4 regions of the Mesorhizobium sp. M2A.F.Ca.ET.046.03.2.1 genome follow, and region 4 is predicted to be linked to each of the others. Evidence: riboswitches for the same ligand, from Rfam matches in the RefSeq annotation. Region 4 holds a riboswitch; each other region holds the start of a gene.
What was found. A riboswitch is a leader RNA that binds a small molecule or an ion and turns the genes downstream of it on or off. The one in region 4 is predicted to bind cobalamin.
Positions count from the first base shown of each region.

Region 1: linked by a shared signal. The riboswitch ahead of EJ072_RS27145 (DUF1636 family protein) and the one ahead of metE (5-methyltetrahydropteroyltriglutamate--homocysteine S-methyltransferase) in region 4 are both predicted to bind cobalamin.
Region 2: linked by a shared signal. The riboswitch ahead of EJ072_RS00305 (CbtB domain-containing protein) and the one ahead of metE (5-methyltetrahydropteroyltriglutamate--homocysteine S-methyltransferase) in region 4 are both predicted to bind cobalamin.
Region 3: linked by a shared signal. The riboswitch ahead of bluB (5,6-dimethylbenzimidazole synthase) and the one ahead of metE (5-methyltetrahydropteroyltriglutamate--homocysteine S-methyltransferase) in region 4 are both predicted to bind cobalamin.

Region 1 is NZ_CP034449.1:5,696,455-5,703,866, forward strand. Features, by position in the region: gene EJ072_RS27120 (cobaltochelatase subunit CobN) at 1-1,943, opposite strand, end outside; partial or broken gene EJ072_RS37035 (cobaltochelatase subunit CobN) at 2,096-3,711, opposite strand; gene cobW (cobalamin biosynthesis protein CobW) at 3,729-4,766, opposite strand; gene EJ072_RS27145 (DUF1636 family protein) at 4,769-5,194, opposite strand; cobalamin riboswitch at 5,234-5,437, opposite strand; gene EJ072_RS27150 (winged helix-turn-helix domain-containing protein) at 5,468-6,667, opposite strand; gene EJ072_RS27155 (NADH-quinone oxidoreductase subunit A) at 7,003-7,368, shown strand; gene EJ072_RS27160 (NADH-quinone oxidoreductase subunit B) at 7,359-7,412, shown strand, end outside.
Region 2 is NZ_CP034449.1:42,971-50,382, forward strand. Features, by position in the region: gene EJ072_RS00265 (MFS transporter) at 77-1,270, opposite strand; gene EJ072_RS00270 (GNAT family N-acetyltransferase) at 1,318-1,836, shown strand; gene arsC (arsenate reductase (glutaredoxin)) at 1,814-2,236, opposite strand; gene EJ072_RS00280 (MIP/aquaporin family protein) at 2,233-2,931, opposite strand; gene EJ072_RS00285 (metalloregulator ArsR/SmtB family transcription factor) at 2,964-3,314, opposite strand; gene EJ072_RS00290 (DUF6428 family protein) at 3,357-3,878, shown strand; gene EJ072_RS00295 (PilZ domain-containing protein) at 4,114-4,386, opposite strand; gene EJ072_RS00300 (histidine phosphatase family protein) at 4,527-5,102, opposite strand; adenosylcobalamin (AdoCbl) riboswitch at 5,188-5,332, shown strand; gene EJ072_RS00305 (CbtB domain-containing protein) at 5,331-5,540, shown strand; gene EJ072_RS00310 (CbtA family protein) at 5,738-6,478, shown strand; gene EJ072_RS00315 (hypothetical protein) at 6,629-7,210, shown strand; gene EJ072_RS00320 (TetR/AcrR family transcriptional regulator) at 7,348-7,412, opposite strand, start outside.
Region 3 is NZ_CP034449.1:682,353-689,764, forward strand. Features, by position in the region: gene EJ072_RS03385 (hypothetical protein) at 1-183, opposite strand, end outside; partial or broken gene dxs (1-deoxy-D-xylulose-5-phosphate synthase) at 434-2,340, opposite strand; gene EJ072_RS03395 (pirin family protein) at 2,782-3,702, opposite strand; gene EJ072_RS03400 (DUF2277 family protein) at 3,712-3,978, opposite strand; gene EJ072_RS03405 (exodeoxyribonuclease VII small subunit) at 4,017-4,268, opposite strand; gene EJ072_RS03410 (histone deacetylase family protein) at 4,272-5,198, opposite strand; cobalamin riboswitch at 5,314-5,491, shown strand; gene bluB (5,6-dimethylbenzimidazole synthase) at 5,534-6,259, shown strand; gene EJ072_RS03420 (hypothetical protein) at 6,260-7,240, opposite strand; gene EJ072_RS03425 (TetR/AcrR family transcriptional regulator) at 7,371-7,412, opposite strand, start outside.
Region 4 is NZ_CP034449.1:1,294,102-1,301,513, reverse strand. Features, by position in the region: gene EJ072_RS06260 (DUF982 domain-containing protein) at 1-67, shown strand, start outside; gene EJ072_RS06255 (DUF982 domain-containing protein) at 333-581, shown strand; gene metE (5-methyltetrahydropteroyltriglutamate--homocysteine S-methyltransferase) at 1,310-3,664, opposite strand; cobalamin riboswitch at 3,754-3,954, opposite strand; gene EJ072_RS06245 (HAD-IIA family hydrolase) at 4,710-5,483, opposite strand; gene EJ072_RS06240 (NAD-dependent succinate-semialdehyde dehydrogenase) at 5,972-7,402, opposite strand.

The DNA.
Region 1 (7,412 bases), 3.0 Mb from region 4:
TCGTCGTCGATGGAATTCCTGAGCGGATGCCAGAGGCCTCGCCGCCGGGCAGCGAGGAAGCGCTCGGCGATGACCTTTGCGGCGGCAGGGTTCTCGCGCAGCAGGAAGGCGCGAACGTCCGGGTCGCCGACATAGGCGTCATGCACGGCCTCGATCAGCGCGCCGGAAATGGCATGGGTGGTCTCGGCGAAGCCAACCAGGCGGTCGACCGTTTCGGCGAATTCCGAGGCGCCGCGCGGGCCGTGGCGCATCTGGCCGGCGATGAAGCGCGGGTTGACGGCGCGGGCGCGGACCACGCGCGAAACCGCTTCGCCGACCGAGCGCGGCTTCGGCTTCTGCGGGTCGGTGGTGTCGAGCACAATAACGTCGGCGTTGCGGCCAAGCGCTGCAAGCGCCGCCGAAAAGCCGCCGATGAAGGCGACATCGGCCGAGCCTTCGAGGATATCGCGGCCCGGATCGTCGCCGGTGTGGACGAGCAGGTCGGCCTCGGCGATCCGTCCCTCGAAGGCACCGGGCGCGGCAATCGCTTCTCCGTCGGCGCCGCCATAGGCGTGCGAGGTGGCGTCGAGATAGGCGCGGCCGATCTCCTCGCGCACGCCCCATTCGCCGCGCGACAGCAAATCCTCGACACCGGCGCCATAGGTGCCGGGCGAGGTGCCGAAAATGCGCGGGCTGATCTTGCCATGAGCGCGCGTCGCCGCGGCAAGGGGGTTTTCCGTATCGTCCTCGTCGCGGCCGGCGACGGCGCTGGCGGCGGCGTCGATCAGCGCGATCTGGGTCGGGAACATGTCGCGGAACAGGCCGGAGATGCGCCAGGTGACGTCGACGCGCGGCCGGCCGAGCGCCGCCGGCGGCAGCACCTCGATGCCGGTAATACGCCCCGTGGCGGCATCCCATTGCGGCCGGCAGCCCATCAACGCCAGGCCTTGCGCGATCTCCTCGCCGCCGGTGCGCAAGGAGGCCGAACCCCAGAGGTCGATGACCAGCGAACGCGGCCAGTCGCCATGGCTCTGCATGTAGCTGCGCACCACTTCCTCAGCCGCCGCCTGGCCAAGGTCATAGGCGGTCGGCGTCGGCATGGTGCGCGGATCGGAGGTGAAGAGGTTACGGCCGGTGGGGAGCACATCGGAGCGGCCGCGCGCCGGCGCGCCGGCGGGGCCTGCCTTGATGTGGCGGCCGTCGAGCGCGGCGAGCAGGTTGGCTTTCTCGGCCGCCGCGCCCTGCCGGCGCAGCGGATCGGCTTCGTCTTCCGTCGCGCGGCCATAGACATGCAGCCCGTCCTTGACGGCGAAATCCTTGAGATCGCAGAGCCAGGCATCGATGCGGCGCAGCGCTTCGTCGGGCTGGTCGGTCTTGGCAACGCCGGCTTCCGAGGCAAGCCCGGTCTTCCGCGCCGTCTCGACGATCAGCTTTGCAAGTCGGTCGCGGCGGCGGCGGTCGAGCCCATCGGCCTGGGCATATTCGTCGACCAGCCGTTCCAGCCTCTGTTGGGCCTCGTCGAGGCCGGCGCCGGTCATGGGCGGGGGCAGATGGCCCAGCGTGACGGCTGATATGCGGCGCTTGGCCTGCGCCGCTTCGCCGGGATTGGAGACGATGAAGGGATAGATGACCGGCAGCGAGCCGGTGACGATTTCGGGGAAGCAGGTGTCGGAGAGCGCGACCGTCTTGCCCGGCAGCCATTCCAGCGTGCCATGCGCGCCGACATGGACGATGGCATGCACGCCGAGCGATTTCCGCAGCCAGAATCCGAAGGCGATCAGCTCGTGGCGGGGAGGCAGGGTTGGGTCGTGGTAGTCAGCGCGGCGGTCGGCCGAGCGGCCACGGTCGGGGGCCAGTGCGACGGTGACGTTGCCGAAGGTCGCGGCGCGGAAGGGGAAGTGTTGCGGGGCGGCAGCCTTCAAAGGCAGGCGTTCCGTCGCCCCCTTCTCTGTCCTGCCGGACATCTCCCCCTCAAGGGGGGAGATTATTTCTTGCGCTCGGCTTTCGCCAATTTTCGGCCTAGCAAGGGGAGAGCCGGCGGCGGAGCTGCCAATCTCCCCCCTGAGGGGGAGATGTCCGGCAGGACAGAGAGGGGGGCCTCGCGCAGCCCTATCTGGTCTTCCGCGTTGCCCCAGGCAGCCCTGACTGCATCACGCGCGCCTTCCGGCAGTTCAGCGGACAAGCGCAGGTAGTCTTTTGAACTTAACCCGTGGCCACCCACCTCCAGCGCATCCAACAACGCCCGCGGCGATTGCGGAATCCCTTCAACCGCATAGCCCTGTTCCTTCAGGTCATGCATCATCGCAAGCACACTGGAGGGCACATCAAGCCCGACCGCATAGCCGGTCCGCCCTGGCGCGCTCGGATAGTCGGGGATCAGGATCGCCAGCTTGCGCTCGGCCCGCTTGGTCCTCTGCAGGCGGATAAACGCCGCGATCCGCTTGGCGACCTGCGCCACGCGGTCCATTTCCGGCCGGTTGGCAAAGGCGCGAAAGGCCAGTGCCGGATCGGTCTCGATCTCGCCCTTGAAGGAGATGGCGCCGGCCAGGATGCGGCCGTCGAGCTCGGGCAGGACGACATGCATGGCAAGATCGGCGGGCGCCAGGCCACGCTGGTTGTTTTCCCAGACCTCGCGGCGCGTCGTGGCGACGATGACCTGGAAGATCGGCACGCCGGCGCGGTCGAACAGGGTCTCGGCGCCGGGCTCCGCGCCGGATGCGAACGCGGTGGCGGTAATGATGGCGGCGGGGTGCAGCGAGGCGAGGGCGGTTTCGACGAAGGCGAGCGACGCCGGGTCTTTCAGGCTGGAGACGAAGATCGGCACGGGCGCGATGCCCTGCGAGCGTAGTGCGTCGACCAGCGCATCGATCGGCGCGACATCGGCGGCCAACAGCATCGAGCGGTAGAAGAGGATTGGGATGACGGCGAAATTGTCGACGTCGAGTTCCGTCGCCCCCCTCTCTGTCCTGCCGGACATCTCCCCCTCAAGGGGGAGATTGCTCTGTCATTGACGGCTTCGCCAATCGCAGACGTTGCAGATGGCTCTTTTGATGCCGACGAAGAAAAGGCGCCGAGGCTGGTGACGGCTGATCTCCCCCCTTGAGGGGGAGATGTCCGGCAGGACAGAGAGGGGGGCGAAGGATCGCCGACCACTGAAAGGTTCGGCTTCTCAACGACACCAACTCCCGGCTGATAATACCCAGCCTTCGGCACGCCGACCGGCTCGGCAACCGCCGCATCCGCTCCCGCAAGCCGCGCCAGCCTCCGCACCAGTGCGCTCATATTGGCCGGCCCGCCTTCGCGGAAATAGCCGAGCAGGGCGTCCAGCTCCGCACGCGGCAGGGTCGAGCCTTGGATCAGGCGCTGGTCCTCGTCATGACTTTCGCCGGGCAGCAGCGCGAGCTTGATGCCGCGCTCGCGCGCCACCGCGGCGAGCTGGTCGCAACCATAGCGCCACCAGTCATAGCCGCCGAGGATGCGGACGAGGACGACCCTGGCGTGGCGGGCGACGCTGTCGATCCAGAGATCGACCGACATCGGGTGGCGAAGATCGCGAAGAGCCGCCAGCCGCATCGAGGGCAGCCGCGCGGCATCGGCCTTCCAAGCAGCGGCCAGGCCGGCGAGGTCGCTGTCGGTGAAGGACAGCGCCACGACATCCGCAGGCGTCTGCCTGAGGTCGATCGGCTCGGCGAGATCGTCGAGCGAAGCGGATGTTGTGGCGAGGATATGCATCGCAGTCCGGATTTCCCTCAGCCGGCGAGGATACGCTCGATCGCCGGGCGGTTCAGCCCCTTGAGGCCGATGACGACAAGCCGCGAGCGGCGTTCGTCTTCGGCTGTCCAAGCGCGGTCGTAATAATGGTTGACGCGCGGGCCGACGGCCTGGAGCAGAAGCCGCATCGGCTTGCCGCCGACCTCGACGAAGCCTTTGACGCGCAACACATTTTCCTGCTCTGCGGCAAGGGCGACGCGCTTTGCCAACTCGTCCGGATTGGCAATCGACGGGATGTCGATGACGAAGGAATCGAAATCGTCATGCTCGTGGTCGAGCTCGTCGTCGTGATGGGTCTTGCGGTTCTCAATGTCGTCCTCGACGGCGAGGCCGAGGCCGAGCAGTACCGAAGGATCGACCTTGCCCTGCGCGGTCGGCACGATTTTCACGGCGCGCGCCACATGCTCGCCGATGACGGCGTTGGCGCGCTCAGAGCCCGCCGCATCCATCAGGTCGCTCTTCGACAGGATGATCAGGTCGGCGCAGGCGATCTGGTCCTCGAACACTTCTTCGACAGGATCGTCGTGGTCGAGCGAGTCGTCGGCGGCGCGCTGCGCCTGGAGGGCATCCATGTCCGAGGCGACGCGGCCGTCAGCCAGCGCCGGGCCATCGACCACGGCAACGACGCCGTCAACCGTCACGCGGCTCTTCACCGTCGGCCACTGAAAAGCCTGCACAAGCGGCTTCGGCAGAGCGAGGCCGGAGGTCTCGATCAGGATGTGGTCGACCTTCGGCGTGCGAGACAGGATCTGGTCGAGCGCCGGCACGAAGTCGTCGGCGACGGTGCAGCAGATGCAGCCATTGGCGAGCTCGACGATGTTTTCCTCCGGGCAGGTGTCGACGCCGCAGCCCTTCAGGATCTCGCCGTCGATGCCGACATCGCCGAACTCGTTGACGATGATTGCCAGCCGCTTGCCCTTGGCGTTCTCGAGCAGGTTGCGGATTAGCGTCGTCTTGCCGGCGCCGAGGAAGCCGGTGACGACGGTGCAGGGCACGCGGGAAACGGAAGCGTTCATGGTCAGTCCTTCAGCATGTCGCGGGGAGGGATGCGGGCAACCAGGCCGCGCTTGAGGGAATCAGGCCGGCCGCGCCAGGGGATCAGGCCGTCGGTCGAAGTGGCGAAGAGCTTTGCACCGGCGACGAGGTCGGCGCCGCTGGTCGTTTCCAGATCGCCGAAGACGTAGCTCCAGCAGCCGTCGCGCAGAAGTGCTGCGCTCAGCCGGCGCTTGCAGTTGCCGAGGCATTCGACGGTGCGGATGCGGATGTTTTCGCCCGATGCAGCACGGCGCGTGCCTTCGGCCAGCAACGCGCCGGCGCGCGGATGCGCATCGGACCCGGTCTCGTCGCGGCAGGATGAGCAGACGATGACGGTCACGCCGTCCGACGCGTCGGGCTCGGACGAAATGTCCGCGATGTTTGCCGGGAAACTGCCGTTGCGATCCAAAACCAGGCTCCTTGCCCGGAAAACCCGCCGGGCATTCGGATACTTAAAGTCTCAGACGGCAGGTCTCCTGGCTCGCGGGTCGTCGCCTCAGATGCCGCCTTCCCGGGAACATCCCAGTGGTTTTCGGCCGGGGCTCGTCGCTCACAGTTGCGGGGACAGCCGCGGATTTGGGTTTTGGCCCGCACCGCATTCCCTCTTGGCTCCTCCCTTTGCCGGGAGAAGACCGTCTGGGTCAGGATTTAGGCTTACGGCTAGGCGCCTGTCAACGCGCGGCTACGACACTGCGATGTCGGCCAGCGCCGGTCCGAGGTCGCCGGCCGGCGTCACTTCGATCGCCTCAAGGCCGAGCCAGCCCTGCGTCTGCTTCAGCTCCTCGAAGAGTTGGGCTGCCGTCTCGGGTGGCGCGCCGGCCTCGGCATAGGCGGCGTGGACGCGCAAGATGCTCGCAGGCCGGTCGGCCCTCAGGTCGACGCGGGCGACGATGCGGTCGCCGAACAGGAAGGGCAGCACGTAGTAGCCGTATTGGCGCTTTTCGGCCGGCGTGTAGATCTCGATGCGGTAGCGAAAGTTGAAGAGCTTTTCGGTGCGCGTGCGTTCGAAGACCACGGGATCGAAGGGGGCGAGCAGGGCGCGCGCTTCGATCCGGCGCGGGATTCGCGCGTCCTTATGGAGATAGGCGGGCCTATCCCAACCTTCGACCTTCACCGGCAGCAATTCGCCGGTTTCAACCAGTTCCTCGATGCGGTCCTTCGTATCGCCGGGCGCCAGCCGGAAATAGTCGCGGAGGTCGCCATAGGTGGCGATGCCATGGGCACGGGCCGAGATACGCAGCAATTCGCGATGCGCGTCCTCGACCGAGGGTACGGGCAGGTCGAGCACGGCCTGCGGCAAAACGCGCTCGGGCAGGTCGTAATAGCGTTCGAAGCCGCGCCGGTAGGCGGTGGTGATGCGTCCGGCCCAGAACAGCCATTCGAAGGCGTGCTTGGCCTCGCTCCAGCCCCACCAGCCGCCATTGCCCTTATGGCCCTCAATGTCGGAGGCGGCGATCGGCCCGCAATCGGCGACCTCTCTATAGATCTCGTCGATCATTTCCTTGCGCTCACGGCCCCATTTGGCCAGGCCGAGATACATCTCCTCGCCCTGCTCGGCGCGCTGCATGCGCCAGCGCAGCAAGGGGTAGGTCTCGACAGGCAGGAACGAGGCCTCATGCGCCCAATATTCAAAGACCGCGCGCTTGCGGGTGACCGCGGCGTTGTCGAGCAGCGCAAGCGGGTAGGGGCCGAGGCGGGAATAGAGCGGCATATAATGAGCGCGCACCACGGCGCTGACGGAATCGATCTGCAACAGGCCGGTTCGCGAAAGCACGCGCGCAAGGTGCCGGCGATCCGGAACCCCTGCGGGACGAGGGTCGTTGAACCCCTGTGATCCAAGCGCAATGCGCCTGGCCATGGCGAGCGAGATCTTCTCCTTCATCAAGCTGTCCTTGCCCCGATCGTCCGTTGGATTTTTAGCCGGTGATTCCGGCCATGCTAGCAGGCAAATGGCGGGAGATATGTCAGGAGAGAAAAGTGGAGTAAAAAGCGAAGGAAATCAAACAGGAGCGGATCGGACCAGTTTCTTCCGATATGGCGTCCAGGGCCGCGATTTGAACAAGGTTTGACTTGCGTCACCGAAACCGCTGCGCTAACCCTCGCCGCGTTGCAGCATGGGCTCCCTTAAAACGGTTCAGCGGTTAAACTGTCACGCTTCCGCATTAGAGTTCGTTGCTGTAATCAAAGTGAACTACCCCGCCGAAGGAAAGCCGCCGCATGAGCGCACTCCTGAGTTCATATCTGCCTATCGTGCTGTTCATCGCCGTGGCGATGATCGTGGGTCTGGCGCTCATCATTGCCCCCTTCCTGGTGGCCTATCGCAATCCCGATCCGGAAAAGCTTTCCGCCTATGAATGCGGGTTCAACTCGTTCGACGACGCCCGCATGAAGTTCGACATCCGCTTCTACCTGGTGTCGATCCTGTTCATCATCTTCGATCTCGAGGTCGCCTTCCTGTTCCCGTGGGCGGTGTCCTTCTCGAAGCTCGGCATGCTCGGCTTCTGGTCGATGATGGTGTTTCTGGCGGTGCTGACCATCGGCTTTGCCTATGAATGGAAAAAAGGAGCGCTGGAATGGGATTGAACGACAGTTCAGGCACCCTCGTCGCGCCGAAGCCCAAGGGCATC
Region 2 (7,412 bases), 1.3 Mb from region 4:
TCCGTCCGGAGCCGCCTGAAAGCGGATATCCGCGACAGATTCGGCGATTTCGTCGGGCGTCAAACCGATCCGAGGATCAGCGGCCCACGGCCGCAAGCAAGCAGATAGAGAGCCCCACATTCAGCGTCGCCGCGAGCGCCAGCGTGGTCAGGACGAGATTGCCGCCGCCCGTGCCCAGAAGCAGCGCTCCGATGGAAGGAGCTGCCGCCTGGATGATGAGGCTCGGCGTTGCGAGCTTGCCCATCAGGACGGCGTATTGCTGCGGATCGAACAGCACCAGCGGCAGCGCGCCGCGTGCGATCGTGTGGATGCCGTTGCCCGCGCCGTAGAGGATCAGGGCGAGCGCGATGAATGCGTGGCCCACCAGAAGCAGCCAGATCCCGGCCGCGAGCAGCGATACGGACGCCAGCATCGTCCAGATCGGATGATGCCGGTTGCGGCCGATCAGCAACTCGGCCACGCGCGCGCCGACCTGTGACGGACCGACCAGGGCGCCAAGACCGACTGCCGCCGCCAGGCCGACGCCGCGCAATTGCAGCAGCGTCAGCAGGTGGACGGAGAGCGTGGATGCGATCATCGCGGCCAATGTCAGGATGGAGGCAAGCAGAATGAAGCGTGCCCGCGTCCTGCCCGTGGCGGATGCCTCTTTCGACTTGCCTCTCACCGGGGCGGGCGCCGCGGGTGGAGGCGGCGGGATGACCCAAAGGTGGAGCGGCAGGCAGATCGCCAGATGGATCGCGGCATAGGAAAGGCAGGCGATGCGCCATCCGCCATGTTCGACCAGGAAGGCGCTGAGCGGCCAGCAGACGGTGCTGGCGAAACCACCGAAGAGCGTCAGGTTGGTGATGGCGCCGCGCGCGCCTTGGCCGTAGAGCCGGCCCAGCGTGGCGAAGCCGGCGTCGTAGAGACTGCTCGACATGCCGATGCCCATCAGCAGCCAGGCAACCTGGTAAAGCGGATAGGCGGTTGCCATCGCCAGCAACGAATGCGCGGCCGCCAGCAGCAGCGAGCCGGCGGCAAGCACCGGACGGCCGCCATGGCGCTGGATCAGCCGGCCCGTGATGGGGGACACAAGCCCGGCAAGCAGCAGCCCGCAGGATAACCCGGCAACGACCGATGCGAGCGACCAGCCGGTGTCCTTTGCAATCGGCGCGGCAAGGACCGCGGGCAGATAGTAGGACGATCCCCAGGCGATGATCTGCGTGATTCCGAGGGCCGTGACGAGAACGTGGCGGTTGCGGGGGACGGGCGCAGGCGCTTCAATCTTCACGGATCGCTCAAAGCCCACTATTTATCGAGCCTCGAAGGGGAGCGCACATGCGTATCGCGGTAATCGACGAGGCCGGAGCAACGGCGCGACTCGACGCCCTCGCCGGGCTCTTGATGCAGAGCATCGAGGACGGGGCGCTCGTCGGCTTCGTACTGCCGTTCGACGTCGACCAAGCCCGGTCCTATTGGCAAGGCATCTTCCCCTCGCTGACGAACGGGGAACGTCTCCTCATCTGCGCCTATGTCGAGGACAATCTCGTCGGCACCGTCCAGCTCTATCTGTCGCCGGAACCGAATGCGCTGCACCGGGCGGAGGTTTACATGCTGCTCGTGCATCGAGATTTCCAGCGACAAGGCATCGGTTCAGCGCTCATGGCATCGGTGGAAGACGAAGCCAGGTCGAGAAAGCGCACCCTTCTCCTTCTCGACACCGCCGAGGGCGGAGCGAGCGAGCGGCTCTATCGGCGCATGAACTGGCGGCAAGTCGGCGTCGTGCCGCATCATTTCGTCGACCCGTTCGGCAAACCAAGGGCGTCCATCTACTTCATGAAGCACCTGACGCCCTAAGCGATGGACGTATTTTCTCGCCATCTTCCTTGACGAATTCGCACACCGGATTGTCCAGCAGCGGCAGCACAGCTTCCGACGGCCGGCAGAGCCTCGTGCCCTTGGGCGTCTCGACGATCGGCCGGTTGATGAGGATCGGATGGGCGAGCATGAAATCGATCAGTTCCTCGTCGCTCCATTTCGGGCCGGCGAGACCGAGCTCGTCGTAAGGCGTGCCCTTCTCCCGGAGCAACTGGCGGGGTGTGATCCCCATCCCCGCGATCAGTTCGAGCAGCCGCTCGCGGCTCGGCGGCGTCTTCAGATATTCGATCACCACGGGCTCCTCGCCGCTGGCGCGGATCATGGCGAGCGTGTTGCGCGAGGTGCCGCAAGCGGGATTGTGGTAAATCGTGACCGTCATGGTTCTGCTTTCAGGGGATGGGATTGCTGAACGGTTTCGGGCTTGAGGAGCCAGCCCATCAGCGCAAGCGCGATCAGGGCGCCTAGCAGCTCGGCGACGATGAAGCCCGGCAGATCGACCGGCCTGATGCCGGAGAAGCTGTTGGTGAGCGACCGCGCAACGGCAACCGCAGGATTGGCGAAGGACGTGGACGCGGTGAACCAATAGGCCGCCGTGATATAGAGCCCGACCAGCCACGGCACGGTCCGCCGCTCGAAGCGCAGGCCGGCGAGAATGACGACGACAAGGCCGAACGCCGCGACGCCTTCGGAAAACCACTGCGCCGGCCCGGTCCGCGGCTTCGTCGCGACCTCCAGAACCGGCAGGGCGAACATGAGATGCGCGGCGATGGTGCCGGCGACGCCGCCGGCGAATTGCGCGGCGATATAGGCAGGGAGATCGCGGGCAGGCAGAGACCGGTTGAGGCAGAACACCAGCGAAACCGCGGGATTGAAATGCGCGCCGGAGATCGGACCGAGGATGGTGATCAACACCACCAGCATGGCGCCGGTCGCGAGCGTGTTGCCGAGCAGCGCCAGCGCGGTGTCGTGCGTCAGCGTCTCGGCCATGATGCCGGAACCGACGACCGTCGCCACCAGCAGTCCGGTGCCCAGGGCTTCGGCGACGAACCGGCGCAATGGATCGAAGCCGCTCATCGGTTTGCCATGCTGGGCCAAGGGCGCGGCAGTCATTGCGTGGTCCCCTCGCCCGGCCGGCAGCAAGGCGCGGCAAGCGCCAGCGCGCAGATCTCCGGGCGGCCCGAGCAGCAATCCTCCATCAGGAAACGGATCAGGCCGGACAGCGCGTCGTACTCGGCGCTGTAGACGATCGAGCGGGCATCACGCCGCGCGGTGACGAGGCCGGACCGTTCCAGTTCCTTGAGGTGGAAGCTGACATTGGAGGGCGAGACCTCCACCTGTTCGGCGAGCGAGCCGGCGGAAATGCCTTCCGGTCCGGCAACGACCAACAGGCGCAGCAGGCGCAGGCGGGTTTCCTGCGACAGCGCGCCAAAGGCGATCAGGGCTTGACGTTCATCCACGTTTCGATAATCCTTGAAATATTGAAATGAGGAATAGCCGACATGCTGTCTTCTGACAATCATAAAAACGCCGCCCCGATCGACCCCTCCGACCTGACCATCGGCGACCTGCTGGGCGCGCTGGCCGACTACAAGGACAGGCCGCTGGTGTTCCGCTATGACGGGCAGACGGTTAAGCCAGGCTATCATGTCACCGAGGTGAAGGCGGGCCAGTTCTCGGCGCTGGATTGCGAGGCCAATCCGGAATCATGGTCGGAGATCTTCGTCCAGCTATGGGACGTGGACGAAGGCGGGCCGGTCCATATGCCGGCCGGCAAGTTCGCGGCGATCATCCGCAAGGTCTCGGATCACGTGGCTCTCGACCAGTCGGCGAAGCTGACCTTCGAGGTCAGCGACGGGATCCGCCCGATGGAGCTGCACCGCGCAGCCCAGCCAAGCGTCGTTGGCGGCGCTATCGAGGTCGTGCTTTCGCCACGGCCAGCGAGCTGCAAGCCGCGTGACCGCTGGCTGAAGGAACAGGCGGCCGCTGGCAAGCCGTGCTGCGGAGAGAACAGCTGCTGCTGACCCGGCGAACGGCGCAGAGCGCCGCCGTGCTTTAGAATCTGATCATGCCATTGTGCTGCAACAAATAGAGGGCCACGAGAATGATAGCGATCAGCGCCACCCAAACGGCTGTCCTGCTCATGCACGAATCCCAATTGATCGGCCCCCATGAACGCACGCGCCACGGTTGCGTTCCCGATGTGCCGGGTTGCATGCCGTCCGGACAGGATCAAGTCGCGAATTGCTGAGAACCGCGTCAGTCCTTCGGCGCGTTGCTGTAGAGCGCCACGCCGATGCGGTCGTTGCGCCGCCACCGCACCAAGGCGCGATAGGTCATATCGTCGGCTGGGACCTCGAGCAGGAAGCGTTCCGGGATCTCCGTATCGGCGGCGACGCGCAACTCCGCGCCCTGCTCGTGCTGATTCCTGACCGAGCAGCCGATCCTGACGGCACCGGCAATGATCGTGGCTTCCTTGAGCACGAATTCGCGCGCATGAAGACGGCGCTCGGTCTCGGGATAATTGGCCATATCCGGCGGCTCCTAAGGCAAGGCTCTCCTCGCCACTGGGCAGCACCATAGCAGCAAGGCGTTTCCGTTCCGTTAGCGGTTGCTGAAACAGCAGGATTCGTCTGCACCGCGGCCCATTAGCAGAAAAGCTGTTTCCGGCGCTATCTCGCGCCGGCGACCCCGCTCGCGTGCAGCACCCAGCGGCGGCCGTCGTTGCGGAACTCGGTGAGCGACAGCGGCTCGATGTCGATCTTCCAGACCGAGGAGAGCGGCGCGCCCAGCACATGCACGATGGCGGCGCGGATCGGCACGGCATGGGTGAGCGCGACGGTGTGGCCGCCCCCCTCGCCGGCCAGCCGCTCCATCAGCGCGGCACCCCGCCGGGCGACGGCGGCAAGCGATTCGCCGCCATGGGGTGCGGCGTCCGGATCGGCAAACCAGGCCGCCATGCCTGCCGGGTCCTCGGCCTGCACCTCCTCGAAGCTTTTGCCGGCCCAGCGCGCGAAATCCTGCTCGGCAAGCAGCGGCTCGACGGTCGCGTCAAGGCCAAGCGCCTCGGCCGTCCTGCGCGCGGCGAGCGCCGGACTTGTCCAGACGCGGTCGGCCCGGCGCAGCGACGAAGCGATCGCGCCGGCGCGGTCGAAGGCGCTCGGCTCCGGCGCCTCGTCCGATGGAAAGCGGCCCTTGCGCGCGGCCTGCGTCGCGCCGCTTGCGATCATCGTCAGGCGGGCGAACATCCCAAAACTCCGTGGTCCAGTGAAATTTCGGCCAGGCGAAGCCGCGTTGGCCATTACATGTCGTTGACAGGCGAACGAAGTGCTGACAAGTGTTTTAGCGCTATACGGGATTGGAAGCCGGTGCGAGTCCGGCACGGTCGCGCCACTGTGATCGGCACCAGCCGAAAGTCAGGCCTTATCCCGCAGCACAGTTGGATCAACGGGACGCAGCATCCCACAGGAGGTCAAATGTCCGACACCACTTTCGCCCCGACCTACGGCCCGGTTGCGATTCCCGTCCGCGAGCTTCTGCCCTGGGCAATCTTCGCCGGCCTGATGCTGATGCTGATGATCTATTTCGTCGGCGCGGAAGAAGGCGCGACCTCGCTGATCCGCGGCACGATGGTGCATGAATTCGTGCATGACGGCCGCCACCTGCTCGGCTTCCCCTGCCATTAGGATCGGTTCAGCGAAGGCTGAACCGTCCTAGGTTTTGGTCTGACGCGCAATCCCGGACGGAAAACCGTTGCACACTTTTCCTGGAATTGCTCTGGAGCGGCTTCGGCATCGCTGATGCCGTTCTGAGATTTGGCCTAATGCAATTCCGGGCGGAAAACGCTCAATTTTTCCGGGAAATTGCTTGAAGGGACTCTGACATGGTCGGAAAACTTTTGCTGCGCGGCATGCTTGTCGGGCTAGTGGCGGGGATTCTGGCGTTCGCCTTCGCCCGCGTCTATGGCGAGCCGCAGGTCGACAAGGCGATCGCCTTCGAGGAACAGCAGGCGCAGGCCGCCGGCGAGGCGCCGGAGCCCGAGATGGTCAGCCGCGTCACGCAGGCAGGCATCGGTCTGGCGACCGGCGTGCTGGTCTATGGCGCGGCGCTTGGCGGGCTGTTCTCGCTGGTCTTCGCCTATGCCTATGGCCGGCTGGGCTCGCTCGGCCCGCGCAGCACCTCGGCGCTGCTGGCGCTGCTCGGCTTCCTTGCCGTGATCGTGGTTCCGAGCCTCAAATACCCGGCCAACCCGCCCGCGGTCGGCAATCCCGAAACCATCGCCTACCGCACCGAACTGTTCTTCATCATGATCGTCATCTCGATCGCCGCGATGGTGGCGGCGGTGGGCCTGGCGCAGCGGCTATGGAGCAAGCTCGGCGCCTGGAATGCCTCGATCGTCGCTGGGCTCGCCTTCCTCGTCGTCTTCGCGCTGGTGAAGGCGGCGCTGCCCGACATCAACGAAGTGCCGGAGAACTTCTCGGCGACGGTGCTGTGGCAGTTCCGCGTCGCCTCGCTCGGCATCCAGCTGGTGCTGTGGACCGTCGTCGGGCTCGGCTTCGGCGCGGTTGCCGAGCGCGTGGTCGCCGTGCGCGACCAGCGCGGCCCCGCCCGCCGCTACGCTTGAACTCCCATGCGTTGGCCGCCACGGTTCCGTGCCCTGGCGGCCAAAGCGGCTCAACGGTCGACACGAGGGCTGAGCCGCTTTGGTCTTCTGTTTTCTCGCAATTCCGGACGGAAAACCGCGGCACAATTTTCCTGGAATTGCTCGGTTGCAGTGCTGCTCGCCCTGCTGGCGGCAGCCTCGGCGCAGGCGCATAGTGGCTCCTCCGCTCCGCCTCCCCCAGGCATCCAGATCCCCAGCCTAACCCACGGCCAGATGGCTGTGATCGCGCGCTATCGTGGCGACATCCTGGATTTTGCCCAACGCCAGACCGTGACCGACCCGACCTTCCGGCGGCTCTACAATCACGGCAATCTGCAATACACCTACTGCCTCTGGGGCTTGATGCCGGGAAGCCTCGGCGACGAGGAGAGCCCGTTCAACGAATGCAGCCACGCCTATCTCGCCACCGCCAAGGCGCTGCTCACCTATATGGCGACGATGCCCGCAGCCGAGCGCCAGGCGAAAGTGCTGATTTCCGACATCGACGCCGACATGGTGCGCAGCGGCGCGTCCTGGATCCTGTGCCAGTTCAGCGGTGAGGCCTTCAGCACCGGCGCGGTGATCGAGCCCAGATGGCGGGACATGGTGTTCCACCTGCCGAGCCTGGCGGTGCTGCTGGTCACGATGGCGGCGCTCGCCGCCGCAAGTTGGGCGATCTTCCGTCTGCCCTCGCCGCGGGCCGGCACCGTCTAGAACGATTCAGCCGTCGCCTAGCCGATCGCGTTGGACTCTCAGGCGCTGCTCAACTGACTGAGGCCGGCCGACCTCCTACGACACCAGGCGACGTAACGCGGCTCGTTGCGCCGCGCAGATCGTGCCAGGCGGCGCGACTATTTCGAGCGTGCCCCATAGGCGGCAAGGAACGCTTCGACCGAGGCATCGGCGTGGCGCTCAA
Region 3 (7,412 bases), 610 kb from region 4:
AGCATCCGGCGGCATGACGAGTTGAGGCCTCTGCTTGTAGGAGAAGCCGCCGCGGATGCTGCCCATCTTGGCGGCGACGATGTCCATCGCCGCCTTTTCGATATTGCGGTCGTAACGCGTTTCGGCTGTCGCCGGCGCGGCCATGGCGGCCAGCAAGGCCGTGCCGCAAAAAAACGACTTCATTGTTCTTATCCCCTGCCTAGAGCGTTTCACCGTTTCAGCGAAATGGCGAACCGCTCTATCCCTTTGTTTTTATGCAATTCCGGGCGGAAAACCGCTCACTCTTTTCCTTAATTGCTCTGGGGCCAAGGTCTTAGCAGGGCGCCGTTGAAAATCGGCCAAGAGACAGGGTAAGCGAACCGCCAAACGGAAGCGTTAACAAAAGCTTACGGCCGGAAGCCGGCAAACCGATTCAGCGTGTTGAAGTCCTGATTCAGGCGCGCTGCGCCTGCACGCCATGGCCGAGCGTCGCGAAGACCGTGCGCACGATGCCCGCCGAATCCAGGCCGGCATCGGCATACATCTTTTCGGGTTTGGCGTGGTCGGTGAAGACGTCCGGCAAGACCAGCGGGCGCACCTTGAGGCCGCTTTCCAAGAGGCCTTGATGGGCAAGGAAATGCAGGACTTGGGCAGCGAAGCCGCCGATGGCGCCCTCCTCCACGGTCACCAGCACCTCATGCGAACGGGCGAGGCGCCGGATCAGATCCTCGTCCAGCGGCTTGGCGAAGCGGGCGTCGGCGACGGTGGTGGAAAGGCCCGCGGCGCCGAGTTCCTCGGCCGCCAGCAGGCAGTCCTGCAGCCGCGCGCCGAAGGAAAGCAGCGCGACCTTGGTACCCTCTTTCAAGACACGGCCCTTGCCGATCTCGAGCACCGAGCCGCGCTCCGGCATGTCGACGCCGACGCCGTTGCCGCGCGGATACCGGAAGGCGATCGGACCGTCATCATAGGACGCCGCCGTGCGCACCATATGGCGAAGCTCCGCCTCGTCGGCCGCGGCCATGACGACGAAGCCCGGCAGCGTCGCGAGGAAGGTCGTGTCGAAGGCGCCGCAATGGGTGGCGCCGTCAGCGCCGACGAAGCCGGCGCGGTCGATGGGAAAACGCACCGGCAGCTTCTGGATCGCCACGTCGTGCACGACCTGGTCGTAGGCGCGCTGCAGGAAGGTCGAATAGATAGCGGCGAAAGGCTTGTAGCCTTCGGTGGCGAGGCCCGCGGCAAAGGTCACCGCGTGCTGCTCGGCGATGCCGACATCGAAGGTGCGGGACGGAAACACCTCGCCGAACAGGTCGAGGCCGGTGCCGCTCGGCATGGCGGCGGTGATGGCGACGATGCGCTCGTCCTCGCGCGCTTCCTGGATCAGGCTCTCGGCGAAGACCTTGGTGTAGGCGGGCGCGTTGGCCGGCGCCTTGGCCTGCGCGCCGGTGATGACGTCGAACTTGTTGACGCCGTGATATTTGTCGGCCGCGGCCTCCGCAGGCGCGTAGCCCTTGCCCTTCTGGGTCACGACATGGATCAGCACCGGGCCCTTGCCGTTGTCGCGCACATTCTTCAGCACCGGGATCAGATGCTCCAGATTGTGCCCGTCGATCGGGCCGATGTGGTAGAAGCCGAGCTCCTCGAACAGGGTGCCGCCGGTGACATAGCCGCGCGCATGCTCGACGGCGCGGGTGATGGCGCGGTCGGCGCGCTTGCCGAGATAGGATGTCAGCTTCTTGCCGAAATCGCGTAAGCCTAGATAGGCCTTGCCGGAGGCAAGCCTGGCCAGATAGGCGCTCATGGCGCCGGTCGGTGGCGCGATCGACATGTCGTTGTCGTTGAGAATGACGATGAGGCGAGCATCGAGCGCGCCGGCATTGTTCAGCGCCTCGAAAGCCATGCCGGCCGACATCGAGCCGTCGCCGATGACGGAAATGACATTGTTGCGGCCACCCGACAGGTCGCGTCCCATGGCCATGCCGAGACCGGCCGAAATCGAGGTCGAGGAATGTGCGGCGCCGAATGGGTCGTATTCGCTCTCGGCCCGCCGGGTGAAACCGGAAAGGCCGCCTTCCTGGCGCAGCGTGCGGATGCGGTCGCGGCGGCCGGTCAGGATCTTGTGCGGATAGGCCTGGTGGCCGACGTCCCAGATCAGCCGGTCGTCCGGCGTGTTGAAGACATAATGCAGCGCAACCGTCAGCTCGACCACGCCGAGACCGGCGCCAAGGTGGCCGCCGGTCTGCGAAACGGCGTCGATCAGCTCGGCGCGGAGTTCGGCGGCAAGCTGCGGCAATGCCCCTCATCGAGCTTCCGCAGGTCCGCCGGGATGCGGACCTTGTCGAGCAGCGGCGTGTCTGGCTTCACTCGGGCGCGTCCTGCCTCAATTGATCGAACACGGCGCTACCAGCAGATTGCGCCTTAATCATGCGCGGCATAGGCCGCCGCCGGGCGAATGTAAATGCGCGCCAGTGACGCGTGGCGCTGCTTGTTTTGGCAAGCCATCGAAAACGGCTGGAATTGGCGGAAGCCCCCCCAACGTCGTCATTCCAGGGCGAAGCAGGAGCGAAGCTCCGTCGCGGAGACCCTGGAATCCATGCCGTGACTCTGGCCGAAGAGCGCAGCGGAGCAGAATTCTGCACCGTTGCAACGCTTGGAAGTCACGGCATGGATCCTATGGTCTGCGCCGCGTCGCTTCGCTCCTTGCTCCGCCATAGGATGACGACGCAAGGGACGTTTCGGCCAATCGCCAAGGCATGCACCTAGAAACGCATATCCGAGCCGTTAAAAATTCTGTGTGCTCGAGAACTAACCCTCAGGCAGCGGGATAAACTCTTCCTCATCGCCAGGAACGATATCGAAGCGGCCAGTCTTCCATTCCTGTTTGGCCTGCTCGATGCGTTCCTTCGAGGACGAGACGAAATTCCACCAGATGTAGCGCTGGGAACCGAGCGAAGCGCCGCCGAACAGCATGAAATGCGCGCCGCGCTCGGAGGAGACGACGATCTCCTCGCCCGGCTTGAACACAAGGAGCCGCTCGGCCGGAAAAACATCGCCGGCGATCGAGACGTCGCCTTCCAGCGTGTAGATGGCGCGCTCTTCGGCATCGGCCGGAATTTGCACGCTGGCGCCCGCCGCCAGGCGCAGATCGGCATAAAGCGTGTCCGATGCGGTCGCGACCGGCGAGCGCAGGCCGGAGAATTCGCCGATGACGATGCGGCCGCTGACGCCCCCGGCATCGATCTCAGGCAAGCGGGCCACCGACGTGTTGGCGAACACCGGGGCAATCTCCTCCTTGCCGTCCGGCAGCGCCAGCCAGGTCTGCAGGCCGGAGACCGACATCGGCGCGCCGCGCAGTTCCTCCGGGGTGCGCTCGGAATGAACGATGCCGCGCCCGGCGGTCATCAAATTCACGTCGCCCGGCGCGATTACCATTTCGGTGCCGAGCGAATCCCGATGCCTGATCTTGCCGTCGAACAGATAGGTGACAGTGGAGAGCCCGATATGCGGGTGCGGGCGCACATCGAGCGCGTGGCCGGCGCGCAGGATGGCCGGGCCCATGCGATCAAAGAAGATGAACGGCCCGACCAGGCGGCGTTTTGCCGTCGGCAAGGCGCGGCGCACCGCGAAGCCGCCGATGTCCTTGGCGTTCGGGATGACCATCAGCTCGATCTGGTCGCAGGCGAAGGCATCGCCGGGCTCAGGGTCGTTTCCGGGAAAAAAGCTCATGATTATCCCTTAGGCGAAGCGCAACGCCGACCTGGCCTTCGCCTTGGCGGCCTCTTCCTCGCGATTGCGCGGTTCCTGGCTGGTTTCGAGCGAATCGATCAGTTCGCGCGCGGCGGCGGCGATCGCTTCCACGGCGTGATAGAAAGCATGCTCGTTGCGCTTGGACGGTTTCGTCGAGCCGCTCAGCTTACGCACGAATTGCAGCGCTGCATCATGCACCTCGTCATTGGTCGCCGGCGGCTCGAAATTGGCCAAGGTCTTGATGTTGCGGCACATGGCTTGAACTCCTTACCTGCTTGCTCTGCCCACCCAAACTATTCCGCATCGAGCGGCTCCGTTCCCACCGGCTTGCCGTCGCGCGACAGCCTGATCTTCTCAACCTTGTCCTCAGCCGCCTTGAGCAGTCGGTCGCAATGCGCCTTCAGCGCCTCGCCGCGCTCATAGATCTTGATCGACTGGTCGAGCGGGACGTCGCCGCGCTCCAGATCGTCGACGATCTTCTCCAGCGCGTCGAGCGCCTGTTCGAAGCTCATCGCCTTGACGTCCTCATTGCCTTCCACTGCCATACCCTATCCCTTCATCAGCCGCCCGACATGGGCGGCGACTGAAAATGCCAGTCCCTGCAGATCGTAGCCGCCTTCCAGCAGGCTGACGAGCCTGTTGGAGCTGTGGCGGCCGGCGCGTTCCATCAACTGGCCGGTCGCCCAGTCGAAATCGTCCTCGGTCAGATTGATCTCGGCCAGCGGATCGCGGTGATGCGCGTCGAAGCCGGCAGAAATGATGATCAGGTCCGGCGCGAACGCATCGATCGACGGCAGCACGCGCGACAGGAAGGCGTCGCGGAACATGTCGCTGCCGGTCCGCGGCGCGAGCGGCGCGTTGACGATGTTGCCGGCGCCGGTCTCGCTCTTCGCCCCGGTGCCCGGGTAAAGCGGCATCTGGTGGGTCGAGCAGTAGAGCACCGACGGGTCGTCCCAAAAGATGTCCTGCGTGCCGTTGCCATGATGGACGTCCCAATCGACGATGGCGACGCGCTCGGCCTGATGCTTCTTCTGCGCATAGCGGGCGGCGATGGCCGCCGTGTTGAACAGGCAGAAACCCATCGCCGTAGCCTTTTCGGCATGATGTCCCGGCGGGCGGGCGGCGACGAAGACATTTGAGGCGCGGCCCTCGAAGACGTCGTCGACCGCCGCGTTGGCCGCGCCGATCGCCGTCACCGCGGCCTGCCAGCTTTTCGGGCTGGCGCTGGTGTCGGCATCGATCGAGACGATGCCGGTCCGGGGGATCGCCGCACGCACGCGCTCGACGAAAGTCTCGGGGTGCGCATAGACGATGGTTTTCTCATCGCCTTCCGGCGCCTTGACGCGGTCGAGCGCCGAAAACGCCTCGTCGTCCAGCACGCGCTCGATGGCGCGCAGGCGGTCAGGCCGCTCGGGGTGGCCGGGCGGCGTGAGGTGTTCGAGGAAGATTGGGTGCGTGTAGAGACGGGTGGCCATGGCGCCTAATCTAGGCACCCGCGGCCGTAATGACCATGTTTGAAAAGCCGAATGGCTGGGGAAATTGCGCCAGCCCATGTCGTCCGCGCCATTGGCGGGTGCCGAACTTCGCGGTAAGGTCGTCCCGCTGCCTGGTGCCCGCGACGCGGGAGAATCGGGAACACGGTTTTATTCCGTGGCGTGCCCAACGCTGTGAGGGGGACCGCGCCGGCAAATGCCACTGTCGATGACGGGAAGGCGCCGGAGCGGGACGATCCCGAGCCAGAAGACCGGCCCGGCAGACATGGTTTTCCGCTTGGTCAGGCGGGGGACTGCTTGTCGCAAGGGGAAAAGCGATGACGGCAGCAGCGATCGCCGCGTGTGGCGACGACTTTGACCAATTGGCGCGCGACGCGGTGTACCGGGCGATGTTCACCAGGCGCGACGTGCGCAGCCATTTTGTCCCCGACAATCTGGATGACTGTGTGCTGGCGCGGCTTCTCACCGCCGCGCACCATGCGCCGTCTGTTGGCTACATGCAGCCGTGGAATTTCATCGTCATCCGTGATGCCGAGCGGCGCAGACAGGTGCGCGACCTGTTCCTCGCCGCGCGCGAGCAGGAACTGCCGGCGATCGAGGCGGAACGGCAGGCGCTCTACCGGAAGCTGAAACTCGAAGGCATCTGCGAAAGCGCGCTCAATCTCTGCATCACCTGCGACCGGCAGCGGTCGAAGGACTCACCGCTCGGGCGCTGGCACAATCCGGAGATGGATCTCTACAGCACCGTCTGCGCGGTGCAGAATTTCTGGCTGGCGGCACGCGCCGAGGGCGTCGGCGTCGGCTGGGTGAGCATCATCGAGACGGAGGCGCTGAAGAAGCTTCTGTCGATCCCCGAGCATGTCACGCCGATCGCCTATCTCTGCGTCGGCCGCGTCTCGGCATTCGCGCCGAAGCCGGACCTCGAAGCGCATGGCTGGGGCAAGCGCCTGCCGCTGCCCGAGTTGGTGATGAGCGAGACGTTTCGCGGCGCCGGCGAGGCGCCGCTCAAATCGGCGATTGCAAGGCTAGGTCGCCAGCAGTGATCAAGCGGCCCGGGGCGTATCCCAGCGCGAGCCGCCGAAGGAGCCCAGCGCCTTGTCGCGCAGCTCCCTGAATTTGGACGACGCCTCGGCGAGGCGGTTGTCCCATTCTGGATTGGGCACTTGGCCTTCGATGGTCTCGAAATACACCTGCATCAGCGAGGCGATGGCGAAGGGCTCGATGAAGGCCGCCTTGAAGGCCCAGGCAAAGACGATGGCCAGCACGAAGGCCCAGCCGGCAAGCTGTCCGGGCATGACCCAGAGGATCGCGGCGGCAGGCGCCAGCATCAACAGGAAAATCACGAAAGAAACGCCCCACATGATCGCAGCCAGCCAGACGGCGTTCTTGACCATGTGCTTGCCGTTCTGGGCGTACAGCACGACGCCTTGCCGGGCCGTCTCGAAGGGCGAGTTCGAATTGATGCGGATGTTGTAGCCGAGTATGATTTCGTCGACATAGGTCAGAGACAGGCGGATCACCGTGTTGATGAAGCTGACTAGGCCGCTCAGGCCCGGAATGGGCAGGAAGGCGGCAACGCCGCCGATCAGGCCGGTGATGGCGCGGATGGCGCCCTTGACCAGCTGGTCCACGACGAAAAGGATGTTGGCCTCGGCGAAACGCTGGCTGACCACTTCCTTGGCATAGGCGATCTGGCCCTGGCCGTCGGGCACGTCATGGCCGTCGATCAGATGTACCATGACGGCGATATGGCCGGCTTTCAGCACATAAAGGATGTATTCGCGGATCCAGTAGACGGCGATCGACACAATGCCGAAGCCGACCACGCCACCCCACAGCGCAAAGGACATCGGTCCATCCGGATCGGTCGAGATATGACCGACACCGTAGCCGACGCTGGCGCCCGTGCCGGTCGCCATGATGTAGGCGACTGTGATGCCGAAATAGACGATCATGCGAAAGACGATGAACGGCCATGTCCGCATCATGATGGACACAGACCGGCCAATGCTGAAGTCCCACATGGCCCCGACTCTCCACGCCCCAAGAGATGGCGCAGGAGGATGCGCTCGCCCCATAGATTGTCAATCGCGGCAGGGTTGCACCGGCCCGAAACCGGTGCACAACGCGGTGGCTTGGTTACCCAAGCGTGCCTCAGGGCTTTTGGCGTAAGCCTTCGAGCAGTTGCTTGAAGGC
Region 4 (7,412 bases):
AGATCCAACCTCGGCGATGAAGTGGATTGCTGCCTGCAGATCGGGCAGTGGAAAAGTGCAGGTGTAGACCTCGACGACGTCTGGCAAGGCGCGTCAAACAGTGCACTATTGTCCGAGTTTCACGGCTAGACCGCGCGAATGAGAAGCAGTTCCTCACCGCCGACTACAAAAGTGCAGATCGCACGCAACCTGACTATGGCCAGACGCAGCTCATGGCGATCGCTTGGTCGTGAATGGCCAGCCTCAGTGGTGCAGGTGCATCGGTCGCGTTCGACTGAGTAAAGAAATACGACCGGGGCAGTTTGCCGCATAGTGGCTGTGGAGGAGGGGGGATGACCGGGTTGATCAGATTTGAGAGGCCAGTCGTTGTTCAGGTCAGCCGCCGCAGCTCAGAGCGCATCGTGGTGGACGTCAACGACGCGGCCGCTATCTTGCTGCGGGATCTGCATAATGAGACCGATAAACGCAGAATAGCGATGGACGTCTGTCTGCAGGTGTTACGCGGTAAGACCCATGCGCCAGCCGCTCGACGAGCTTTCGTCGCAGCCGCGCTCGAAGCACGCATTCTGCGCAACGATTGAGATTTATGACGCCGCTCATGAATTTCGGCCCTCTGCGCATCGCTGTTGGCCACGGTCCGAACATCCCTGCCGGCATCCGCCAGGAGCAAGCCAACCCCGTTACTTCCGCAATGGCTTTCCTGGTCGCGCGTGGGATCTTCCAACATCAAAACACAAGGGGTCCGCCAGCCAAGCTGCGGTCGTTCGGCTTCGCCTGCGCGGCGATCGTAATTGGAGACAGAGGCAGACGGGCCATTGAGCGAGAGTTGGCCGACTGCAGATGGCGGAGCGTCGATACTGTCACGATAGTCAACAGAAGTGCCGTTTGAACCTCCCCCCAGATTAGCCCTGCATCCGGTTTCCCGGAACACCCTTGGACCGGCCCCGCGTGATCGCCGATGCCTCTCCCGATGGTCGCCGATGTCGGAACGGAGGTTTCGGCGATCGCATCGGAAAGATGATAGTGATATTGGACTAGCTTAAATCCGGAGTAGTCCGAAACCGCTGGGGGTCAGCCGTCTGATCTCTGGCCGGCTCATTTGAGGGCCGGCCTGCTTCGATCGCCCGCCAACGCCCGCCTTCGGAACAGCTGGCGTGGCCGCGCCATAACAAGGCCCGACCAGACCAAGCTTACGGAGGCGCTTCGGTCGGCGGCAGGTCGATTTCTTTGGGTGAGCCGGATAGCCTCCTCAACCTACTTCGCCCGGGGTGCAGCGTCGCCGCTCACCGCCGGCAAGTGTCACCGAGTCCTACGCCGTTTGCGCTTTTTCCCGAATTGCGCGTGCCGCAGCCACCATGTTCACCAGGGCAGAGCGGACCTCCTCCCATCTGCGCGTTTTGAGGCCGCAGTCGGGATTCACCCACAGTTGGTCATCCAACAATCGATCGCGCGCAAGCATGATGAGGTTGGAAATCTCGCCCACTTCCGGGACCCGCGGCGAGTGAATGTCATAGACGCCAGGTCCGATATCGTTCGGATACTTGAAGGTTCGAAGCGTATCGAGCAGTTCCATCTGCGAGCGCGAGGCTTCAATGGAGATCACATCCGCATCCATTGCGGCGATAGCGTCCACGATGTCGCCGAACTCGGAGTAGCACATATGGGTGTGGATCTGGGTCGCATCCTCGACGGCCGTTGAAGCCAGCCGGAAGCATTCGACGGCCCAGTCGAGATAGGCCTCCCAGTCGGCCTGGCGCAGCGGCAAGCCCTCGCGCAGTGCGGCTTCGTCGATCTGGATCATCTTAGCGCCGGCCTTTTCAAGGTCGCTCACTTCATCGCGAATGGCGAGCGCGACCTGACGGCAGACGGCTGAGCGCGGAAGGTCGTCTCGGACGAAGGACCAATTGAGGATCGTCACGGGACCGGTAAGCATGCCTTTCACCGGCTTCAGCGTTAGCGACTGGGCATATCGCCACCAATGTAGTGTCATCGGATTTTGTCGCGACACATCTCCAATGATGATCGGGGGTCGCACAAAGCGCGAGCCATAGCTTTGCACCCACCCGTGTTGCGTGAAGGCGAAGCCGCAGAGCTGCTCGGCGAAATATTGCACCATGTCGTTGCGCTCGAATTCGCCGTGGACCAGCACGTCGAGTCCGATCTCTTCTTGCCAGCGAACGGCGGCTTTTATCTCTTTCTTCAGGAACGCTTCATAGTCGACGTAACTCAGCTGGCCTTTGGCATGAGCTGCCCGCGCCTTGCGAATCTCGGCTGTTTGCGGGAAGGAGCCGATCGTCGTGGTGGGGAAGGGGGGCAAGCCAAACACGTCGGCCTGAAGCTTGGAGCGGCCGGCAAATGCGCTCTTCCGGCGCGTCATGCCGACCTTGATCCTGGCGACCCGGCCTTCGACGAGCGGATCATGCACCTTGGCGGATGTCGCGCGAACGGCGGCAGCCTCAGCCGACGCCTCCAGTTCGGCGGCCACTGCGTCCCGGCCTTCGGCCAGGGCACGGGCGAGCACGACCAGCTCGTCGGTCTTTTGCGCTGCGAAGGCGAGCCACGACCTCACATCCGCATCGAGTGCCGTCTCCAAGTCCAGGTCGATCGGCACATGCAGCATCGAGCAGGACGGGGCAATCTCCACCCGCTCCAGCGGCCAACCGGCGACGATCGGCTTGATACGGTCAAATATCGCAGGCAGGTTCGCGCGCCAGACGTTGCGGCCGTCGATCAGCCCGAGCGAGAGCACAAGTTCCTTCTGCGCGAGCCGGCCGACGGCCTCCAACTGCTCTGGAGCGCGCACGAGATCCACGTGCAGTCCCGCCACGGGCAGAGAAATTGCGGTCTCGAGATTGTCTCCCAGCGATCCGAAATAGGTAGCGACCATGATCTTCAACTCGGGTGCTGCTTTCGACAGCCGGGAGTAGGCGAATTGGAGCGCATCCCGTTCGTTGGGAATCAGATCGAGCACGAGCGCCGGCTCATCGATCTGCACCCAATCGGCTCCCGCGAGCTTTAGCCTCTGCAGGAGTTCCTCGTAGACGGGCAGCAGCCGTGGCAGGAGCGCGATAGGGTTGAAACCTTCCTCAGGTGACTTCGCCAACTTGAGAAAGGTAACCGGTCCAAGCAGGACCGGGCGAGTGTGGATGCCGAGCGCCTTGGCCTCGAGGAAATGATCGACCGGTTTCGCCGACGAGAGGGCAAAGCTCTGATCGTCCCTGAGTTCCGGCACAATGTAGTGGTAGTTGGTGTCGAACCATTTGGTCATTTCCATCGCGGCAAGGCCCTGCCCATTGGCCGCAGGCTCGTCACCGGCAGGTCCACAATCCGCGGCCTGACCTTGATTGCCGCGCGCCATGGCGAAATAGATATCGAGTGGGACCTCGCCGTCAGTCCAGGCGTATCGTGCCGGAACGGCGCCGACCATGGCGACTGTGTCGAGCACGTGGTCATAAAGCGAGAAATCGTTGGACGGGATTTTCGACACGCCGCGATCGTGCTGCTCCCTCCAGCTAGCGGCACGCAGCGTCTTCGCCGTCGCGAGCAGATCGGCAGCGCGAGATTTTCCGGACCAGTAGTTTTCAAGCGCGAATTTCAGTTCCCGCCGTCGACCGATACGCGGCACGCCGAGCGTTGCTACAGGAATTCGTTGAGAGACAGTCATGCCATACCCCGATGGTTGGGGCGGGGGACAAGGAACCCGCGAATAGGCGGCACGAAGCCGAGCTACCGCGACCACCAGACACCCCGCCCGTGGACGTTGTTCGTCGTGGCAGGTCTCCTGGCTCGCGGGTCAAAGCCTCCGCCCGTCTTCCCGAGGCCGTTCGCCTCAGTGACATCAATGGGCTTGGCTCGCCGCTAACAGTTGCGGGGGCAGCGCCGGCATCGCACCGGCTTCCCTCTTAGCTCCGCTACGGCAGTGCCGCGCGAAGAACCATGACATGCGTACAATCACAGCCGCTTCGATCCTTGTCAATACCATATAACGAGATGTTTATGTGATTATGCGAGTAACACCTTGCGCTGATCGGTCTCTTTCGCCCAAAGCCGCTTACGAGGGTCGGGTCGGTCGAAAGGCATTCAGCGCCGCCCCGTCGCGCTCGAACTGCGCTCCACCGAAGTGCTTCAGGGTGTTTGCCGACTGGCCGGCCGTCGACGCAAGTGCCCGTTCGCCTTCCACAAACATGGGGGTCATCGGGTGCACTCACTTTTGGCCCGAAATCGAATTCGTCATGTCCGGACAACCAGACGAATGAAAGCGCGATGGCTTCCGTTTGATCGGCGCTCGTTGGAGGCGGCGCCCCTATTGTTGGAACGGCGTGATCATCAGGTGGTGCCTTCTCGGGTCGGCCGCGTCGCAGTGCTCTTGCACAGAGAACGCATCGTCGTGCCAACTGGGAAAATCGTTAGGAACGATGCAATCGCTCTGAAAGCATTGTGTGACATTGCGGACATCGTCGACGATCCGACAACGGGCGCACCCAATCACCGGATCAATTCCGGTGCGATCGCTGGAACGTGCAGAACCAAAGCAGTGAAGCTCACAATGAACTTGCTTGCCCTACATGGGTGCACTTCGACTAAGTTGTCACGCTTATCACTTCTTTTCTGGATGCGGGCCGGCTGTTCCTCCCGATCATTGCCCAGGTTGACGGCCGGCATGCGGAACGTAGAGGAGCGTTCGGTCTTCGTGTAGGGGTGCGTTCGGCTTATTGGTTCGCTATGATTTGGCCCAGATCGGCAAGGCACTCGACCACGTAGTCCGGTCTGAATGGAAACCGCTCTATGTCTGCCAGCTTGGTCACACCAGTAAGCACAAGGGCTGTTCTCAGGCCCGATTCCAGCCCCGCGAGCACGTCGGTATCCATGCGGTCCCCGACCATGATGGTATCGACAGCTCGAACTCCCAGCCGGTCGAGCGCGTCGCGCATCATGAACGGGTTCGGCTTCCCGACGAAATAGGGCTGACGGCCGGTGGCCTTCTCGATTAGTGCCGCGACAGCCCCGCACGCCGGATGGGAGCCCCGCTCGGTCGGGCCAGTGGCATCCGGGTTGGTGGCGAGAAAGCGCGCGCCCTTCGCCACAAGCTCAGCGCCAGTTGCGATCTGCTCGTAGTGGTACGACGTGGTGTCTCCGAGGACCACGAATTCGGGGGCAAACTCTGTTATTCGGCAGCCTGCCTGCCGCAGGGCCTCGACCAGACCGTGGTCGCCGATAACATAGGCAGTTGATCGGTGCTTTTGCAGCGCCATGAACCGCGCGGTGGCGAGCGCCGATGTGTAGATGTGCTCTGGCTGCACGGCGAAGCCAACCGCTCTTAGACGCTCGGCATGATCTTCTGGCGTGAACCGCGAGTTATTGGTGAAGATCTGAAAGGGCTCACCCTTGGCGACTAGCCCGGCAACATAGCCGACCGAGCCAGAAATCGGTTGGCCGCCCCGGACCAGGACCCCGTCCATGTCGAGCAGATGCGCTATAATCATTGGATCTCAACCCTCAATGTCTTTCGTGCATGCGCGGCCTGGGCACGTCTTGTGTCACTGAATCTTCTCCAGGCGAGAATGCCGGCGACTGTACCGATTCAGAGCGATGCGCGAAGGGGGCTCAGTGGGCCGTGCGGCAATAAGGAGGTTGCGGCGTAAACGTTTCGGTGCGCCAATTCGCCGTGCGGACGTCTTGCATCGTCGGGTTGACTACCTTCGCTGTCTCAGCGCACCTGATGCACAATCGCCTTCTTAGTTGCAGCAGACACCGGCCTGGCGAGACGTGCCGCGGTATGCATCTAGACGCCCAGCTACGTTGAAACCCCTCTACAGCGAGGAGGCAAGGTGCACCTGCGGACGGTAGGTTGCTCACCTATCCAAGCTTAAGGCGCGCAGGCGGGGGCACTGAAACGACCCGAAGCGGTCCGCGCTCGAATCATCTCTTTGGTTTGATCGTGCGCCGCCCGAGGTGTCCATCCAGATAGAGATCAGATGCCGCCCATGCAGAGGTATTTCATTTCGAGGTAGTCTTCGAGCCCGTGGCGGGAACCCTCCCGCCCGATGCCGGACTGCTTCATGCCGCCAAAAGGCGCCGCTTCCGAAGACATACGCCCCGTGTTGATGCCAACCATGCCGTATTCCAATGCCTCGGCAACGCGCCAGACACGCTTGAGGTTCGAGGCATAGAAATAGGCGGCGAGGCCGTAGATCGTGTCGTTGGCCTCACGCACAACCTGATCCGCATCTTCGAAGCGAATGATCGGCGCCAGCGGCCCGAAAGTCTCCTCTTGCGCAACAGCCATGATGCTGGAAATTTCGGTGAGCACTGTGGGCTTGAAGAAGGTGCCATCCTTGCCGATGCGTTCGGCCCCGCATCGAATAATCCCACCCTTGGCAACGGCATCTGCAATGTGCGACTCGATCTTGCGCAGAGCATGGATGTCGATCAGCGGTCCAATGTCCACTCCGGCAACGAAGCCGTCGCCAACCGACAAGTGCCGGACTTTGTCCACGAACTTCTCGACGAACTCATCGTGAACGCTCGATTGGACGTAAAGGCGGTTCGCCGAAACGCAAGTCTGACCGGCGTTGCGGAATTTCGCCTGGATCGCGCCGTCAACCGCAGCGTCGATATCGGCGTCATCAAAGACAATGAAAGGGGCATTGCCGCCGAGCTCGAGGCTGACCTTCTTGATCTGGTCCGAGCACTGGCGCATGAGCAGCCGGCCAACCTCGGTCGAGCCCGTAAAGCTGATCTTTCGCACCTTGGGATTTGAGCAGAGTTCGCGTCCTACGGCGTCACCTTCGGACGCATATACCAGGTTGATGACGCCGTCGGGAAAGCCGGCTTGATGCGCGAGGGCGAACATTGCGCCTGCCACGAGCGGCGTCTGTTCAGCGGGTTTAAGCACAATCGCGCAGCCCGCCGCCAGGGCCGGCGAGATCTTGCGCGCCACCATCGACGCTGGGAAATTCCATGGCGTAATTGTGCCCACGACACCGATCGGCTGCTTGATCACCATCATGCGACGGTCAATCGATGGTGGGGGGATCGTCTCGCCATAGATGCGATTGGCTTCTTCGGCGTACCATTGCAGATACGCGGCCGCATGCGACACCTCCGACTTGGCTTCGGCAAACGGCTTGCCCATCTCTGCAGTGAGTATCGCGGCAAGATCATCGGCGTGGTCCATGATCAGTTCATGCCACCGCCACAAAACGTCGCTGCGTTCTCGGGCGGGCAGTGCAGCCCATCTAGGCTGCGCCGTGTAGGCCTTGTCGATCGCAGCGCGTGTCTCCTTCACACCCATGTCGGGAAGCACCGCCAAGACTTCCCCGCTCGATGGATTGAGGACCTCGAATGTCCGCTCGCTAGCCGGCGTGCCGGGTGCTGGCAGGCGATCGATGGCGCCAAACAGGTCAGGGGAT